DNA from 4 places in the Lysinibacillus sp. C5.1 genome. Region 3 is predicted to be linked to each of the others. Evidence: riboswitches for the same ligand, from Rfam matches in the RefSeq annotation. Region 3 holds a riboswitch; each other region holds the start of a gene.
The links. Region 3 has a riboswitch for cyclic di-GMP ahead of I5435_RS15875 (hypothetical protein). Riboswitches for the same ligand answer to the same signal wherever they lie in the genome.

Region 1 (4,598 bases), 830 kb from region 3:
GTTAGAGGAGCTCCGATTAGTGCCCCAATAAGACCAACCATAATCAATTGGCTTGCATCCGAACGTGTCATTTCATATAAACTCATTCCGTATGGTACAGCCCAGGAACTGATAAATCCTACATAACCTCCTACTACGCCAAAATGACAAAAAAATAGAGCCCATGCTTGGGGATTGGTAAATATTCTTTTCAGTAATACGGATGTTTTATCACGTTGTTCTTCATCGGTTACAAAAATTTGCTCGTTGATAAAGCGTGTTTTAGGCTTTTTTACAAGTACAAAATAAAGGACTAGGCCACACAGGGTCAATAGTAGTCCTGCGCTACAAAAGGCCATCCTCCAACCTAGTAAATCAATCCACGTGGAGAAGGGGACTGTCGCCAATAAAAACCCTAGACTTCCAGTCATACCTGCCAGACCAATTAAACGTACAAACTCCTTGCGATGAAACCATTGTGCCAAAATAAGCACCATATTAACCCAAATTGTTGCATCCCCTACTCCAGTCAGTATTCTCGAAAAAAATAGCATAAGTGCATGTGTACTAAGACTATAAATGATTGTACCGATCCCCGTAAGTGTCGCCCCTAAAATTAAAAAAGCATTAGGGCCGTAACGATCAGCCAAAATCCCCATTGGTACTTGTAAGCTTGTATATACAAAAAATTGGATACTTGTTAATAAGCCAATCGTTGCTGCCGTGACCTGAAAATCACTCATTAATTGGTCTGTAATTAATCCTGGCGCTGTGCGTTGGCTCGCCATTAACAAATAAGTTAACAATACAACAACAAATACTACCCATCTGTATTTGCTATTTTGTTTGTCCATGGATATCTACCCCTATTAGCTTTTACTAGAATATATGAAAGAGTGCCAGACACTAAAACAATTTTGAATTGTTTTAGTGTCTGGCACCGATTTCTCTATATTTTTAAGCTGACAAGGTTGCCTGCTTCTTGCACTAATTTATCCATTGTACTTAATTCGTCATCGCTAATTTCAACTAGCTCCTCAAACATTTCCACAGATTCACGTGAAATGAACGAAATGTCTCTCATTGCCACCATGATTTGCTGAGAGCTTGAAGATAATTCTTCTGTACTTGCAGATGAATTGGCATTATTTTCAGCAATAATTTTTGTCGTTTCTACAATTCTTTCGAACATCGTACCAATTTCTAAAATGGTAGTATTCGTTTGTGCAAACTCTTCCGTTCCTTGCTTCATGGATGTAACCACTCGATCCGTCTCTTCTTGAATATTTTTTACGATATTCGATACTTCAGCAGCGGACTGTTGTGATTGTTCTGCTAATTTACGAACTTCATCCGCAACGACAGCAAACCCTTTTCCATGTTCACCTGCACGAGCTGCTTCAATAGCTGCGTTCAATGCTAATAAATTGATTTGCTCTGAAATCCCTGTAATTACTTTGACAATCTTGCCAATCTCATGTGATTTTTCTCCAAGAATATTGATTGCATCAAAAGTTGTATTAATCGTTTGATCAAATTGCTCCATTTTCACCATCGAATCTTTGAGCTTTTCGTTACCTTCTTGCGTCAATTCTAACGTCGTATTCGATTGTTCTGAAATTTGGTTTGATCTTATAGATAGTTCTTCGATAGCCACTGTGATGTCTTCAATCGAAGTTGAACTTTCCTCAGTAGCTACTAATTGTTTTTTTAACCCTTTTCCTACCTCATCAATGGCTGCTCTAACGATATCAGCCTTCTCCGCTGCATACTCTCCATGTTCAACAAGATTTTGACCTTTTTCATTTATATTTTTTTCGTATAGATGAAATTGCTCTTTTAATTGACTTGCAGATAATTCCTCTGCCCCGTTTGTCACTTCACTCTGACTATCAGCCTGACGTTTAAGCGAAAAATATCGGTAAGCAAAATACAAGGACGTGCATAATAAAAATACTATAATCACTAGCATAATAGCATCCATGATATAAAAATCTCCTATTCTCTCTACCTATGATGTTTTATAACTCTTTTACAATAATATAAATTCCATCAGCTACAGTCGCTGGGATATCGTTTAAATGCTCATTGCTTTCGTATTTATGAACAATGAAATCCCCTTCAACATTTACATACTTTTCAAATCCATGATACTTCTGTAACAAGCTCATTGACTTCGGATTTGTTGCTTCAGCTAACACCAGTCTTAACCCTTCTTCAGATGCTTTTTGAACTAAAATATCACCTAACGTTTGTACAATTTCATGGCGATTGTGCTCAGCGATGACACCTAATAAAAATAAATGCAGCACTTCATTATCTTCCATTTCTTTTCCATAACGTTGTTTATAGTCATTTAAGAAACGAACATCGATATCCTCTAATACATCCATCACTATATTCATATCAGAAAACGTGCCACTAAAAATAGGACCTTCATGTATTTCCAGTGCGTTTGTATCTCCAACTAAAGCGCCTACTACATTACGCTCTGCATCGAGCGCAACAACACAGTATCCTTGATGCACATTGTCTTCAATGTATTCTTTCGTGAATTGGTAGAAATCATCATAAGGTAATTTTAAGGAGTACCCGATTATCGGTTCTTGCACCCATTTACCGGCTACATCTACTCCAACAAATGTTTTTGCTAAACATGTTGCCGCTTTTTCAATTAAGTCTGGTTGGTCTTTTGTAATGATTTCATATGTATATACATCTTGTAATGTTGGCATCATAAATTCCTCCAAATATGCTTCTAGTGATTTAAAAACTATCGTGTTGCTAATTGTGATACATTGTCAACTACTGTTCCTGGGAAATTCACTCCCTCTAAAGCATTTCTCACTTGCACATAGGCAATTTTAGAGGCTGGATTGACAATATAGATATCTTTGAAGCCAAGTGATGCGTAAAACATTAATGTTTGCCCTAGCTCCGCTGAAACTTTAGATGGAACAGGTGATTGATACGTTGCATCAACTACAAAGGTATAGGATTTTTTTGGTACTTTCGCCACTGTCTCTTCCAAATCTTTTATATATTCCTCTACAAGCTCTGTTTTAATAAACCCATGAACTTGAACGTGTACTTCTTTTTTTGCTTCATAAATCGCCATATTATATTTCGGTTTATCAACGACTAACATTTTTAATCTCCTTTTTCATATAGTTTTTTTACTATTCTATACTAACAAGACTTTATTAACGCTATAGTTCTTTAATTTGTCCCCTTTTAGGAAAATAAAAACTACCCTTATTATAAAAATTAAGGATAGCCAAATAATCGTTTATTTTTTGGCAACCCGACTATCATAATCCCAATAGGATTTTAGACTCGTAGCTTTGCGTCCTTACCTTTCAGTAAGTTTGCCTTTTCATTTTCTTAAAATAATACTAACATTATTACAATTTTACATTATAAATTACATGTCAATTTTTGTCGACACTAGTAATATTATCTAAAGAATATTAGGTAAATATAAGTAATATTAAGATACTACGTAGTAAGAATGTAGTACGTGCCAGTCACTCAAACAATTTAGAATTGTTTGAGTGACTGGCACCTATTCAAATTGATTGAGCAATTCGCGTACTTCATCCGTTGTCTTTGTATTCATTAACTGATTTCTTAATTCACTTGCCCCGCGGAATCCTTTAACATAGATTTTGAAAAAGCGATGCAGCGCAGTAACTGAGCGTGGTAGCTCCTCAGCATATTGATCTTGAAGATCAAGCTGTAATCTTAAAAGATCAAGATATTCTTTACTACTATGTTCCTTTGGCTCTTTTTCAAAAGCAAATGGGTTTTTAAAAATACCTCGTCCAATCATCACGCCATCCACACCATATTGTTCAACTAGCTTCATACCTGTTGCACGGTCAGGGATGTCTCCATTGATTGTTAATAGCGTATTTGGTGCAATTTGATCTCGTAATTTTTTAATTTCCGGAATTAGCTCCCAGTGTGCTTCTACTTGGCTCATTTCTTTTCTCGTACGCAAATGGATTGATAAGTTAGCGATATCTTGTTTTAAAATATGTGTAAGCCATTCCTGCCACTCATCCACTTCTGTGAAGCCAAGTCTTGTTTTCACACTGACAGGCAGTCCACCCGCTTTCGCTGCTTGAATAAGTTCCGCAGCAACATCAGGACGTAAAATAAGACCGCTTCCCTTGCCTCGTGAAGCCACATTCGGTACAGGACAGCCCATATTAATATCAACACCTTTAAAACCAAGCTCCGCCATACCAATACTCATTTGTCTAAAATATTCAGGATTATCTCCCCATATGTGAGCAACCATAGGCTGTTCATCTTCAGTAAAAAGCAAACGTCCTCGCACACTTTTCTGACCCTCTGGATGACAATAGCTATCTGAATTTGTAAACTCGGTAAAAAATACATCTGGTCTACCTGCTTTACTTACGACATGACGAAACACAACATCCGTCACATCTTCCATTGGAGCAAGTACAAAAAATGGTCGCGGTAAATCCCGCCAAAAATTATTCGTCATATTTTACTTCAAACCCTCTCATTATAGGATATTCGGTTATTCACTTATCCCCTAAAACTTCATTGCTTCTACTTCTAAAAACGAATCGTCCTTAACACCG
Region 2 (4,598 bases), 820 kb from region 3:
GAATGGTCGGCAGTTTGATTTTCATACATTTAAAAACAAGGAAATGTGCAATCTACATACTATAGGCGAGGAATAATTGCAAAGCTAGCTAAAAATACAATTTACTCTGTTATAATAAAGCCTGGCTCTTATAAATTCAGATTTTGCAAGGAAATCAAGGAGGTTTTGCTATGACGAATAATGATATTTTGATTCGTTTACGATATGCACTAGATATTAAAAATACGGATATGGTAGAAATTTTTAAGCTTGGTGGTATGAAATACACTAAAGAGGATGTATTAAACATGCTTATCAAAATTAAAGAAGATGAAGAAGATATCCCAGAGAATTACATTAAATGTAATAACAAAATGGTAGAGGCATTTTTAAATGGTTTAATTACTTTTAAACGTGGCCCTCAACAATCAAAACAAGGTCCACAGGAAGGGCCACCACCGGTTACAGGGAAAGAAAGCCCAAATAATATGCTTTTGAAAAAAGTGAAAATTGCAATGGCTTTAACAACGGAAGATATGCTTGATATTTTATATGAAGGTGGCGTAACAGTATCGAAAGGTGAGTTAGGCGCGATTTTAAGAAATCCTAGTCATCGTAATTACAAAGAATGTGGCGATCGCTTTGTGAGAAACTTTTTAAAAGGTTTAACATATAAATATAGAGATTAAGTATTAAATTGTTAAAGTGAATTGTGGTCGGATGCTTACCTACAGTAAGCGTCCCGCCTTTGTTTGTATTGGATGAAGTACATAATAACAATAAAAGCAATAAAAAATAAATTGTAAAATCACCATTATTTTCTTTGAACAGTTGATAAATGTGACGGAATTGTGTACAATGAAATTGACACAAAGTTGTCACAAATGGAAAAGAAATGTTCATGAATAGAGGGGTGCTTTTTATGATATTTTTTGATTTTATTTTAATTGCTATTTCTTGCATTAGTATTCCATTAATAGTTGCTGTTATGTTAGACATTTTTTATGCAGAACGTAAAAAAGTTCGTTTTTCATTACGCCGTACTTCTGTATGGTATATGTGCGTTTTTGCATTATCCTTTATTCCAGCTGTCTTACTCGTAACACAACTTGCATAATTGAATAAACATTTAGGGGTAAGTGTTTATCAGAAATTTAAGCAGCAATAACGTATGTTTACGTTGTCGCTGCTTATTTTTTGTCAGGACTTTTTACAATAAAGAAGAATATTTTTACATAGTAATTATTTCATTGTTTGTACATAAGTAGTAAAATAAGAGCATGGACTAAATAGTAATTTTGGAAGCTGTATTGATTATTTTTTACTATTATGTTAATTTGAGGAGAAATAAGGGCAAATCTACTGAAAGGTAGAGACGCAAAGCTACAGGTCTAAGGCAGATAACGCTATGATGGCTGGGTTGCAAAAGATTAGTAGTTATTGGGATTTATTATTTTTTTATCTTTAATAACCTATTTCTTTTGAAATAGGTTATTTTTTTTTGACCTATAAAATATAAAGAGGAGGAATTATCTATGCAATTTTTAAAAAATGTTTCATTGAAAAACAAATTATTACTTACAGTTTCAATTATTGTTTTAATGTTGATTTCTATCGTCACAACGCAAAGTATTAGTGAGCTTAACAAAAGAATGAATGTAGATTTGGAACAAGAGTTAAAAAGTGTTGGTATATTGACAGCTATGAATCTCGATAGTGATCAGATAAAACATTTATTAACTGAAAAAGGGGAAAGTAATCCCGATTTTAAAAATCTCCAAAAACAGCTAGATATGATTCAGGAAGAACAGGGGATAATGAGCTGGAGTTATATTTGGGATATGAAAGATAAAGGTGTTAATCCGATAGGGTATACATCCAACTTGAATGAGGTTTATGAAGCTGGTGAGATTTTCGAAGATTTAGCAGATGAACATGTAGCAACAGCTAAGCGTGCAATTGACAGTAATCAGTCTGAAGTGACGAACGTATTCGAAGATCAATTTGGTGCTTGGAGAACAGTATTTACTCCTATTAAAGATGATAATGGCAAAATGATTGCCTTATTAGGTATTGATTATTCCGCAGATTACATAAATACAATCATTAAAACAAGTATGACAAAACAAATTGCAATCGCAGTTGTTGGTTTGATTATTTTACTAATTTTACTTTACATAATTATCGATCGACTATTAAAACCTCTTAAGAAAGTAGTCGATGTTGCAAATCAAGTGGCAAATGGTGAATTGCAACAAGTTGAATTAGAAATTACAAAAGATGAAATAGGGAACTTATCGCAATCTATTCAAACGATGGTTACCAATTTGCAACATATTATTTTAAATATTAGAAATACATCTAATCATGTTTCTTCTGCTGCAAGTCAGTTAACTGTCAATGCAGGAGAGTCGTTTAACAGTTCTACCGATATTGCAAAGGATATGAAACGTATAAATGAGAATGCGGAAGCATCTATGGTGATGACAGAAGAAACTGCTGCAGCTATGGAAGAAACAGCAACAGGTATTCAACAAATAGCTGACTCAGCAAATACTGCTGCCGAATCATCTATAGCAGCATCTCTTGCTTCTGAACGTGGAGATAAAGTCGTGCAACAAGTTATATCCCAAATGGAGCTAATTAATGGTTCAGTAGAACAAATTGGCAAAACCATTAATGGCTTACATGTTAATACGAATAAAATTAGCGATATTGTGAGTCTTATTACAGCAATTGCGGATCAAACTAACTTACTTGCTTTAAATGCAGCTATTGAAGCAGCAAGAGCAGGAGAACATGGTAAAGGTTTTGCAGTGGTAGCAGATGAAGTGAGAAGGTTGGCAGAGCAATCCTCGCAATCAGCAACAGAAATATACAATCTAATTAGTACGATTCAATCCGATTCAAATGCTTCCATTGTCGTGATGGAAAAAGGAAAAGCAGATGTAAAAGCAGGTATGGAATATACAGATGAAGTAGGGGAAATCTTTAAAGAAATTCTTACATCATCGGAAGAAGTCGCTAGTCAAATTCGTGAAATTTCAGCAGCCTCTCAGCAAATTTCTGCTTCGTCAGAGGAAGTTGCAGCGTCTGTCAATAACATTAAACAATCAGCGGAGCTTTCATCAGAGTTTTCATCTAATGTGTCAAAAGCGACACAGGAACAATTAACGACGATGCAAGAAGTGAAAGAGGCTTCTTCTTCTTTAGGAATAACAGCACAAGAATTACAAGCGCTTGTAGCAAAATTCAAATTGGAGAATGATGAAAATGGAAAATAATTTAGCACAAAAAAATGTTCTGATTACTGGTTCTAGTAAGGGCATCGGAAAAGCAATTGCACTTGCATTCGCAAAACAAGGTGCCAATGTATTGATTAACTTTATTGGTGACGATCATGAAGCAGAAGAAGTGCGAGCACAGGCTGAAAAGCTAGGTGTACGAGCTTATAAATACCGTGCTGATGTATCAGACTCTCATCAAGTACAGGACATGTTCCGATACATGGATAGTCATCTAGGACAGATTGATATTCTTGTAAATAATGCAGGATTTGCACAAGCTTCTAGCGTGCTAGATTTAACAGACGAACAATGGGACAGAATGATTAAAGTACATCTTTATGGATGTTTTTATAATTGCCGAGAAGCAGCGAAACGAATGAAGGAACGAAACAAAGGCAAGATTATTAATATTTCTTCAGATATTGGTAGTCTAGGTTGTGAAGAGTTTACGCATTACTCAGCTGCAAAAGGCGGCATTAATGCATTTACGAAAGCTTTGGCAAGAGAATTAGCGCCCAACATCTTAGTAAACGCTGTAGCTCCTAGTGGGACACTCACAGATATCCTACAAGAATTTGGAGAGAACTATATTGAAGAGGAATCTGCAAAGTATCCATTAAAACGCTTGGCACAACCTGAGGAAATCGCAAAAAGTGTACTTTTTTTAGCCTCTGACAACGCTGATTTCTATACAGGTCAGATTTTAACGCCTAATGGTGGAGTAGTGATGAACGGATAATGTAAGAACTAAGGAGCAATAAAAATGTTGAATATTTTAATCTTTAGCGTGTACTTAATTTTTATTTATTATATTGGTTATAAGGGGTATAAACGCGTTAATACGGCAGAAGATTTAATCGTAGCCGGATGGAGCATGCCTCTCTCAGTTGTGACGGGAAGTTTAATTGCGGCTTTATTAGCCGCTCCGTTCTTTTTTGCAGCTGTCGGTTCTGGTTATACGAGTGGCGGCTTTGAGGGATCAGCGACGATGGGTGGTTTAGGGACCTGTATGATTCTTGGTGCGCTTATATGGACCAAACCGCTTAGAAGATTAAAAGGATGGACATTAGCAGACTACTATGGCTTAAGATATGGTAGTAAAAAGTTAGGAGCTTACACAGGGATTGTAATGGCTATCGCCTTTGGAATCTTTAATGCAGCAGCTTTAACGGTTGGTGGAACGTATATTATCCAGCAATTGCTACAAATAGATTTTGTTCCAGCAGCATTATTATTTGTATCGTTAACAGCACTGTATTCTGTAATTGGCGGTTTATGGGCTGTAGCCTACACAGAAATCGTACAAGGTGCGCTAGCAGTAGCTGGTATTTT
Region 3 (4,598 bases):
CGTTACTATCCAACAAGTACGCTTGTAACAGGATACGATATTATTTTCTTCTGGGTATCTCGTATGATTTTCCAAGGTATTGAATTTACTGGACAACGCCCATTCAAAGATGTATTAATCCACGGATTGGTACGTGATGGCGAAGGACGTAAGATGAGTAAATCACTTGGTAATGGTGTGGACCCAATGGATGTTATTGAGAAATACGGAGCGGATTCACTGCGTTATTTCTTAGCAACAGGTTCATCTCCAGGCCAAGATTTACGATATACAACGGAAAAAGTAGAATCTGTTTGGAACTTTGCTAATAAAATTTGGAATGCTTCCCGTTTCGCACTTATGAACATGGATGGAATGACATATGATGAAATCGACTTAACTGGTGAAAAATCAGTAGCCGATAAATGGATTTTAACGCGCTTGAATGAAACAATTGAACGTGTGACTTCATTAGCAGAACGTTATGAGTTTGGTGAAGTAGGTCGTGAACTATATAATTTCATTTGGGATGATTTCTGTTCTTGGTATATTGAAATGGCGAAACTACCGCTGAATGGTGAAGATGAGGCTGCTAAGAAAACAACTCGATCTATACTAGCTTACGTATTAGACCAAACAATGCGTCTATTACATCCGTTTATGCCATTCATCACAGAAGAAATTTGGCAACATTTACCTCATGAAGGTGAGTCAATTACAGTGGCAGCATGGCCTACTGTGCGTACGGATCTTCACTTTGCTGAAGAAGCAGACAATATGAAGCTCCTTATGGATATTATACGTTCGGTGCGTAATATTCGTGCGGAAGTTAACACACCTATGAGCAAAAAAGTACCGTTGTTCATTTCTGCTAAAGATAGTGCAACAGTTGCTACTCTTGAAGCGAATAAAGCCTACTTAGAAAAATTCTGTAATCCTGAGCCGTTAACAATTGGTGAAGGCTTAGAGGCTCCGAGTCAATCAATGACGGCAGTAGTAACGGGAGCAGAGCTATTCTTACCGCTTGTAGGTCTTATCAATCTAGAAGAAGAAATCGCTCGTCTAGAAAAAGAACTAGAAAAGTGGGCGAAAGAAGTGAAGCTTGTCACTGGTAAGCTGTCCAATGAAAAATTTGTTTCAAAGGCTCCAGAAGCATTAGTAAATGCTGAACGCGAAAAATTAGCGGATTATGAAGAGAAACATGCAGTAGTATTAAAACGTTTAGAAGAATTAAAAAACATGTAATAGCATAGTGATTTGAAGAAACAGCAGATGGCGAAATAGTCATTTGCTGTTTTTCTTTTTATGCATCAAAAGTTATGTATTGAGTTAGGAAAAAATATATAGTATTATCTATTTTAGTTAGTATAATAGATAAAGGCAAACTATCCGAAAGGGTAGGACGCAAAGCCTAGGGTCTAAGGTGAAGAGAAATGAGTATTTTTCAAACTATGATCGCCTGGTTACCATTAAATGAAATTTTTATTTAATTTTATGGCCATTCTATGTTGAGTAGAATGGTCTTTTACTTTGAATGCAAGAATAACGGAGGTTTATTATGTCAGGAAATATTGGAACAATTGTAGTGAAAGTAAACAAAGCTTGTGATGATTTAGATTTTGTGAGCGCTAGGGGAATTATAGAAGCAAATCTTTTAAAGTTATCGGAGGCTAAATATTATCGACTATTAAATGCAAGTGGACGGGTTCTTATTAAACATATTTTAGCGGATAATAAGGGACAAAAAGATACGAAGATTTCATTAACACGTACAGATTTACTAGTGATAAATAAGATTAATGAGTATTGTTCAAATTTTGATATTTCGATGCTGAAAAGAACATTAAAAAATTCGTTAGAACTAGTGCAAAGATCGGATGTTATGCCACTCTTAAATAATGATGCAAAAATAATTTTAGATGATATGGGAGCGCTATTAGGCATCCATCAATTACAATAATTTGTTGTTTATTTGAAAAAAATTAGTTAAAAACACACAAATGATCACTCCTACAGTGGTTTTCTGTGTGTTTTTAAATTTGTATCAGAATTGTTTGTGTGCCAGTCACCCTTTATACTGTAGTGAAAGGGAGTGTTTCTTTTGTTTACTACGATAAAAGCATGTACAGATTTTATTTTTACATTAAAGGCGATTGATCATAAACGTGAACCTTTAGTCATGATGCGTGAAGTATTGGCGCGTTTAGGGGACCCGCATAACAAGTTGCGCGCTATCCATTTAGCAGGTTCCAATGGCAAGGGGTCCACCGTAAATGTACTGAGAGAAATGCTAGAGAATGCAGGATATCGGGTTGGTGCTTTTACTTCACCACATTTAACACGTGTCAATGAACGTATGACCATCAATGGAAAACAAATTCCGGACGAGCAATTTTTACAGTATATGAATAACGTAGCTTCAATCATTGAGGCAAATTATAATGGGGACTATCCAAGCTTTTTTGAGGTCGTCACACTTATTATGTTCCAATATTTCGCACATGAAGAAGTGGATTTTGCGTTAATTGAAACTGGGCTCGGTGGAAGACTTGATGCGACCAATGTCATAACACCACTTGTATCCATTATTACAACGATTTCTTTAGAGCATACGGCCTTTTTAGGCGATACATATGCGAAGATTGCTTTTGAGAAGGCAGGTATTATTAAAGAAGGTGTACCCGTAGTGGTTGGTGTTAAAAATAAAGAAGCACTTGCTACGATTCAAAAGGTTGCACATGAACGTCATGCTAGGTGTCTTGTTCTAGGGCATGATTTTAACGTGATTGCACAGGAGCAGGAGATGGGCATGCAATCATTTCATTATCACAATGCGCATCTTGACCTCACAGATATTCAATTAAAAATGGCAGGGGCGCATCAAATCGCTAATGCGAGTCTGGCTATCACAACGATGGATTTATTACGTGAAAAAGGGCTTATTCATTTATCCGAAGAGTCAATGCGCCAAGCGCTACAACACGCACAGTGGGCAGGTCGCTTTGAACAGTTCCCTAATAATATTGTATTAGATGGTGCTCATAACTCAGAAGGAACTGCCGCATTGATTCGAACATTACAGAAGGTCTATCCAAATCAACGCTATCGATTTATTTATGCAGCTCTTTCTGATAAAGACCATGCCAATAGTATTGCGTTAATGGATGCAGTAGCAACTTCTATATCTTTTACACAAATTGGACTACCCAATGCCATGCCAGCTGAACAGTTAGCGATGTTATCAACGCATCAAGACAAACGATATAACAAAAATTGGAAATATATAGTAAGTGAAGTCATACAACATAAGGACCAACAAGATATTGTTGTGATTACAGGTTCGCTGTATTTTATAGCTGAAGTTCGCCAATGGATACAGGAGGGAGCACAATGATTCCTCAGTTCGATGATTATAAGAAAAAATGGGCTTTAACTAGTGATGATGTAATTAAGCCAGGGCTTACAGCGATTGAAGAAGCATTGGCACTTGTAGGGAATCCTGAAAGAACATTGCAAATTGTGCACCTTGCAGGCACGAATGGCAAAGGCTCAACATTAACATTTTTAGAGTCAATTGCGCAGGAACATGGCTTAAAAGTAGGCAAGTTCATGTCTCCATGCATTTTGAATGTGCATGACCAAATTCAAGTAATGCAACAACCTATTTCAGCACTAGAGATGGATCGCGTTTTTCATCAAATGAAGAATGCGGGGCTTAGCGGTAAACTAACGGATTTCGAACTTTTAACTGTCGCAGCGTTTTTGCATTTTGTCCATTGTGATGTCGATATTGCATTAATCGAAGCGGGTATGGGGGGCTTACTAGATAGTACGAATGTAGTGCAACCTATTGTCTCGATTATTCCGAGTATAGCGCTAGAGCATACAAAATTTTTAGGTCCAACTATTGAAAGCATTGCACAGCATAAAGCAGGGATTATTAAACAGCATCGACCAGTTGTAATCGGGGATTTACCTTGTGAAGCAAAGAACATTATTGAGAGAGAAGCTAATGCAAAGCAAGCACCTGTTCTAGAGCTGAACAATCAATTCCATATTGTGCGGATGCATGACTATGAGAACTATAAAAATGAGACTATGGACTTACATATCACAAATCTTACACGTCATATGAAAGGACCTCATCAAGCGAATAATATGGCATTAGCCATTACGGCATTTTTAGAAGTTGCGACTGCGCTAAATGTAGCAATCAACGTGGCAAGTATACGCCAAGGTATTGAAATGGCAAGCATTTTAGGACGATTTGAAGAGGTGTTGCCATATATTATTTTTGACGGTGCGCATAATCCAGCTAGTGCAGAAAAATTGGTAGAAACGGTTCGCCAAGCGTTTCCTAATGAGTCTATTACCTTTGTTGTCGGCATATTAGGTGATAAGGATGTAAAAGGAGTTTTGCAGTACTTAGAGCAAATTAGTGAGACATTTTATTTTGTTGATTTTGATAATCCGCGTGCGATGTCAGCACAAGATATGTTGGCATTATGTCATGCCCCGCAAAAAGCAATTTTGCAAAATACAATTCCATTTTTACAACAGCAATCAGAGAAGAAGTGTAGAACAATCGTAACCGGCTCTTTATATTTATTAACAGAAGT
Region 4 (4,598 bases), 470 kb from region 3:
GTGTAATTTTTTGTACTATCGATATGTTGATCGATAAATTGTTGAGTACTTGTAAAGCCGATTAATTCATTATCTCTAAAAATTTCATAACCTAAAAAGTCATCTTGCTTTTCTTTATCAACGGATAAATAGAGCGTATTTGTTTTGGTAGCTTGGTTTGATGCCAATGTTACGTTTACTGCTTTTCCTTTCAAACCATTCCCTTTATAGTCGACCGCACTATTATTTAAATACCATATTTTTTTATCTGGTTTTGGATACTTACTTGTTTTTGCTCTTGTTTCGTCCGTTACGACAAAGCCATGACGAGCAAAGTGTTCACTTAAATCTAAACCGAGCGCTTCAGAAGAAAACTCGACTAAATATTGTTGTTTAGAACGTTCGCCATCTGTTAGCGTGACATTTTTTTCGCGGTAAAGAGCGTTTAATTTTCCCCAATAGCCAGGGCTATACATTTCAAGTTGCCAGTAAACGGCTAGTTTTTCAAACAAACCTTGATCGTTATAATCTTTTGTGTTTTTTTTCAATACGTTTTTATAAACATTCGCTTCATATGGAATGCGTCCATCGATTTTCCCGTAAAGTGCTGACATATGCTGTGGAAGCATATTGTTTGTTACTTCGCCGATTGTTCGTACACCTATATCCATACGGTGACCGATTTCATGGATAAGCCCCCATGAACCGCCTTTTTCTTCTATCGGAACTAAAATATCAGCCACAACATCATCCAGTGTGCCAATATGATCGCCAGCTGCATACATGTACGCATAAGGCTGTGCAAGTCGTACGTTTTCTCTTATTAATTTTGGATCATGTTTTTCACTGCGCCCATCTAAACCGTAATACTTAAATAATTCGTCCATAAGGCGATTATACGATTCAATGGTTTGGAGTGGGCTATAGCCATTTTCTATATAGGTTTTGTAAGCACCTGTTGCAGTACCTGTCCAAAATAAATGGTCACCAACGACTTCTACAATATCAAGCACTTTGCGATCTTCAACATTTGGATGCTTCGCTATATCTTCATCAATTTTTTTCTTATAGTCGATTAAAAATTGTTTGAACTCCTCTACGTTTGTAGACTTTGTTGCAAATGGAATTCTCTCAACACCTTCGAATCTTAAGGTCGGTGCTTTACCTTGCTGTTCCGCTGTATAAGGATTTTCAATATAGATTGTGCCACCAGGTGTAACGGCCTTCTTATTATAAGAAGTTTTAGGGATGGCAGGAACAGTAATGACGTTTTTACCGACTTTTAAGCTGACACCTTGTCGCCAACTATTCCAAGCACCTTCTTGTTGTGAAAATGCCAAGCGTGGTAACGGACCAGTTGTTGATGCGTCAACGTAAACGGTAATTTGATCACCCGGTTGGGCAGCAAGGCCAGTTGGTTGTAAATTGTTACCGAAGCCGAATTTCAATTGTTGATTGGCATGTTTGACCATATCCCCGTGTTGCTCGGCTACTATAATTCTTCCTTCTGTAACCACTTCACCGTTCATTATTTTTTTAGCTAATTCGATATTGTCTTTATAAGTAGCATATAGTGGATGTGTTTTCGCTTCTTCTTCTAATGCGTTAATATGTTCGATGCTGTTGAATGCAGGGGAAACTGTATTCATCGTTCCGTCAGTAAATAACTGCGCCATTTTATCGTTTAATGCATCTTCTTTATAGAAGGCTAATTCACAAAGTGTTGCCCAATTTTGATTGGATTTAGTGAATTTAAATTTCACCCGTTTAAATGTCGTCGGTGCAAATTTTGCCTCTACTAATCCTGCGACCATGTTATGTTTACCTGTTGAGACAAGTTCATAGGTTTCGCCTTTTGACGTTTGGGAAGCGTAAATTTCAAATTCCTCGGCAAAGCCTTTACGGTCAGAAGGTCTTGCTCCATAAATAATACGATTTAATGTAACAGGTTCTATAAATTCAACTTCTACTTCATTTGAGAATGTAGCTGTGTTGCTTTTATTTGTTTCCCAATATGTATGAACATCGCCATCGATGGCATTTTTGATAATGGCGCTCGCATAGTGTCCGCCATTGTTGGTAATTTCTTTAATGTTTGCCTTATCCATTCTAAATAACTTTGAATACGCTTCGTTGGCATAATGGCTAAATGACGAAGTTAGTGCAGTTGTCGCTGTAATTTTTTCATTGCTTAGCAGTGCTTTCGCATTGTCAATATCTTCTTTGAATTGTGCGTAGAAGGGGTGGCCTTGGGTTTCGACCTCTAATTGATTGATAGCATCTATGGTGTTGAATTTGTCACTTACAGCGCTCATTGTACTATCTGTAAAGAGTGTCGCCATTTTGTCAGAGACAGGATCTTCTTTATAAAATTGAAACTCGGATGCACTTGCCCAATCTTGATTTGCTTTCGTAAAAACAAATTTTAGTCGTTTAAATTCTGTAGGATTGAATTGGATTTCGACGATATCTCCAGTAGAACCTGTATATTGTCCTGATGAAACGAGTGTAAAATCATCGCCTGTATCTGTAGTGGAGCTATAAATTTCAAACTGCTGTGCAAAACCTTTTCCTTTTGTAGAAGATTGACGAGCTGCATAGACAATTCGATTTAATGTAGATGCTTCATGGAACTGAATGATCACTTCATTAGTGAAGGAGGTACTATTGGGTTTCCCTGTTTCCCAATGGCTGTTCATATCACCATCAATCGCTTTATCTATAGTAGAACTTCCATATTTTCCGCCGTTGTTCGTAATCGATTGAATGTTTGCTCTCGCTATTTTAAATACGTCATCGTATGCTTTTAAAATATCTGTTCCGTACAATTCAAATTTTTTCACCGAAGCGATGGAATAATTAGTACGAGCTTCGGCTGAAGTTTTAACTATATCTCCACTTGGATTTTCAGTGGCTAAAACATTCATTGGACCACCGACTAAATTTAAAGCAAGGGCAGATACTGTTACAATCTTTACTACTTTCATCTAAATTCCTCCTTATGCATTTTTCTTACAGAGTACATAAAAAAGCTACTCAAAAAAGAGTAGCTTTATTTTAAATAAGGCAATCATAAAAAATCCCACATTATAATAAATAGCACTAAAAAATGCCTTTCGTAAATTATATTAATATACAATTATCAGTGGGTTGTGTGTTACGTCCTTACTAAACAAAAAGTAGTATGTACTCTTCGGCAACTGGCAGACATAGTTATTAAAAACCTTAGTCCCTATAGCTTTGCGTCCCTAAATTTCTTTAGGTTTGCCTATTCAATTTTCTACAATAAAGAATAGCATAAGGAAAATCATTGCCAAAGTACAATTTGCACTATATTTTACCACCTATAATTCGGGTAAAATGGCGAGGTTTTTTTTATTGGGCGAAAAATAATGTCATTTAATGGTGGTTCATTTGTTATGTGTAAAAGACTTTAGTAAGAGAAAAATGGTTTATCTGTAAACTACTTATGTCATGGGTACTGATATTGAAAATATTTACAATAGGTGAAATAATAGATTTGATACTATTTAATGAAAGGAAATGGACTACATGTTATATAAATTAAATAAGTCCTCCTGGGATTATGAAAAGGTAAAAAGAGTGAGTCTTGATGCGATTGGTTGGAAAGAGAAGGATTTAGAAAGGTTAGTATCTAAACATCTGCAAGATTTTATTTCTAGCAAAGATTTAATGACAATATTTAACGAGCGTCCAAGACAAGAAGAACCCGATATTTTAGCAGTTGATAAAGATGGCGATTTATATATATTTGAATTGAAAAGATGGGGTTCAAATCAAGAGAATTTGCTACAAGTATTGAGATATGGTCAATTATTCGGCAATAGTAGTTACGATGAGCTCAATGAAAAATACCTCAAATATAGCCAAGGTAATATATCGTTAATGGATGCCCATAAGCAGTATTTTGATAAAGACGCAAGTAATCAAATTACCCAAGAGATGTTTAATAATAAGCAACATTTCATTGTTATGACAAATGGCTTAGACCAACAAACGGTAGAAGCAATTATTTATTGGAAGAAGAATGGTTTGACTATTGATGCCATTGTCTACTGGATATTTGAAGTCAATGGTGAACATTATATTGAGTTTAATATGTATTCGCCAATTGAAAGTTATTTAGAATATGAGAGTAGCGCCTACGTTTTAAACACGAATCATACCAATAATCCACTAACGACAGACGAAATGTTAGATGAAAAGAAAGCAGCGGCTTATCATAAAGGATGGCAAGAAAAAATAGAAAAGATTCAAAAGGGCGATATTGTATTTCTTTATAAAAGCGGCGCTGGCATTGTAGGATACGGAAAAGGTTCCGGTAAATATAACAAGCAAGATTATAATGGCTATACTAATGCAGAGACAAATACACCTTTACAAGATTTTTGTAAATTAAAGCGTCCATTAAGTGCTTCTGAAATGAAAGCTATTTGTGGACAAGGTTTTAACTTTAGACAAACGATGTTCTCAATTAGTGAAGAAAATGCCAATAAATTAATGCGAGTAATTCAAAAACATTACTTGTAACATTTTAGGAGCGATATTTTAGCCGTTTAGCGTTACCGCGGTTAACGAGCTTCCATCACCATTTACAC

Region 1: linked by a shared signal. The riboswitch ahead of I5435_RS20085 (hypothetical protein) and the one ahead of I5435_RS15875 (hypothetical protein) in region 3 are both predicted to bind cyclic di-GMP.
Region 2: linked by a shared signal. The riboswitch ahead of I5435_RS20050 (methyl-accepting chemotaxis protein) and the one ahead of I5435_RS15875 (hypothetical protein) in region 3 are both predicted to bind cyclic di-GMP.
Region 4: linked by a shared signal. The riboswitch ahead of I5435_RS18270 (NPCBM/NEW2 domain-containing protein) and the one ahead of I5435_RS15875 (hypothetical protein) in region 3 are both predicted to bind cyclic di-GMP.

What each region holds. Positions count from the first base shown of each region.
Region 1 covers NZ_CP066226.1:4,071,981-4,076,578, forward strand. Annotated here, with positions in the region: gene I5435_RS20070 (MFS transporter) at 1-833, opposite strand, end outside; gene I5435_RS20075 (methyl-accepting chemotaxis protein) at 929-1,963, opposite strand; gene I5435_RS20080 (hypothetical protein) at 2,001-2,714, opposite strand; gene I5435_RS20085 (hypothetical protein) at 2,753-3,127, opposite strand; cyclic di-GMP riboswitch class I at 3,275-3,362, opposite strand; gene I5435_RS20090 (tRNA dihydrouridine synthase) at 3,545-4,498, opposite strand.
Region 2 covers NZ_CP066226.1:4,066,351-4,070,948, reverse strand. Annotated here, with positions in the region: gene I5435_RS20060 (YehS family protein) at 171-668, shown strand; gene I5435_RS20055 (hypothetical protein) at 902-1,096, shown strand; cyclic di-GMP riboswitch class I at 1,322-1,407, shown strand; gene I5435_RS20050 (methyl-accepting chemotaxis protein) at 1,515-3,263, shown strand; gene I5435_RS20045 (SDR family NAD(P)-dependent oxidoreductase) at 3,253-4,005, shown strand; gene I5435_RS20040 (sodium:solute symporter family protein) at 4,030-4,598, shown strand, end outside.
Region 3 covers NZ_CP066226.1:3,242,679-3,247,276, reverse strand. Annotated here, with positions in the region: gene I5435_RS15880 (valine--tRNA ligase) at 1-1,224, shown strand, start outside; cyclic di-GMP riboswitch class I at 1,349-1,450, shown strand; gene I5435_RS15875 (hypothetical protein) at 1,538-1,939, shown strand; gene I5435_RS15870 (bifunctional folylpolyglutamate synthase/dihydrofolate synthase) at 2,081-3,373, shown strand; gene I5435_RS15865 (bifunctional folylpolyglutamate synthase/dihydrofolate synthase) at 3,370-4,598, shown strand, end outside.
Region 4 covers NZ_CP066226.1:3,714,715-3,719,312, reverse strand. Annotated here, with positions in the region: gene I5435_RS18270 (NPCBM/NEW2 domain-containing protein) at 1-2,966, opposite strand, end outside; cyclic di-GMP riboswitch class I at 3,172-3,258, opposite strand; gene I5435_RS18265 (PDDEXK family nuclease) at 3,532-4,530, shown strand.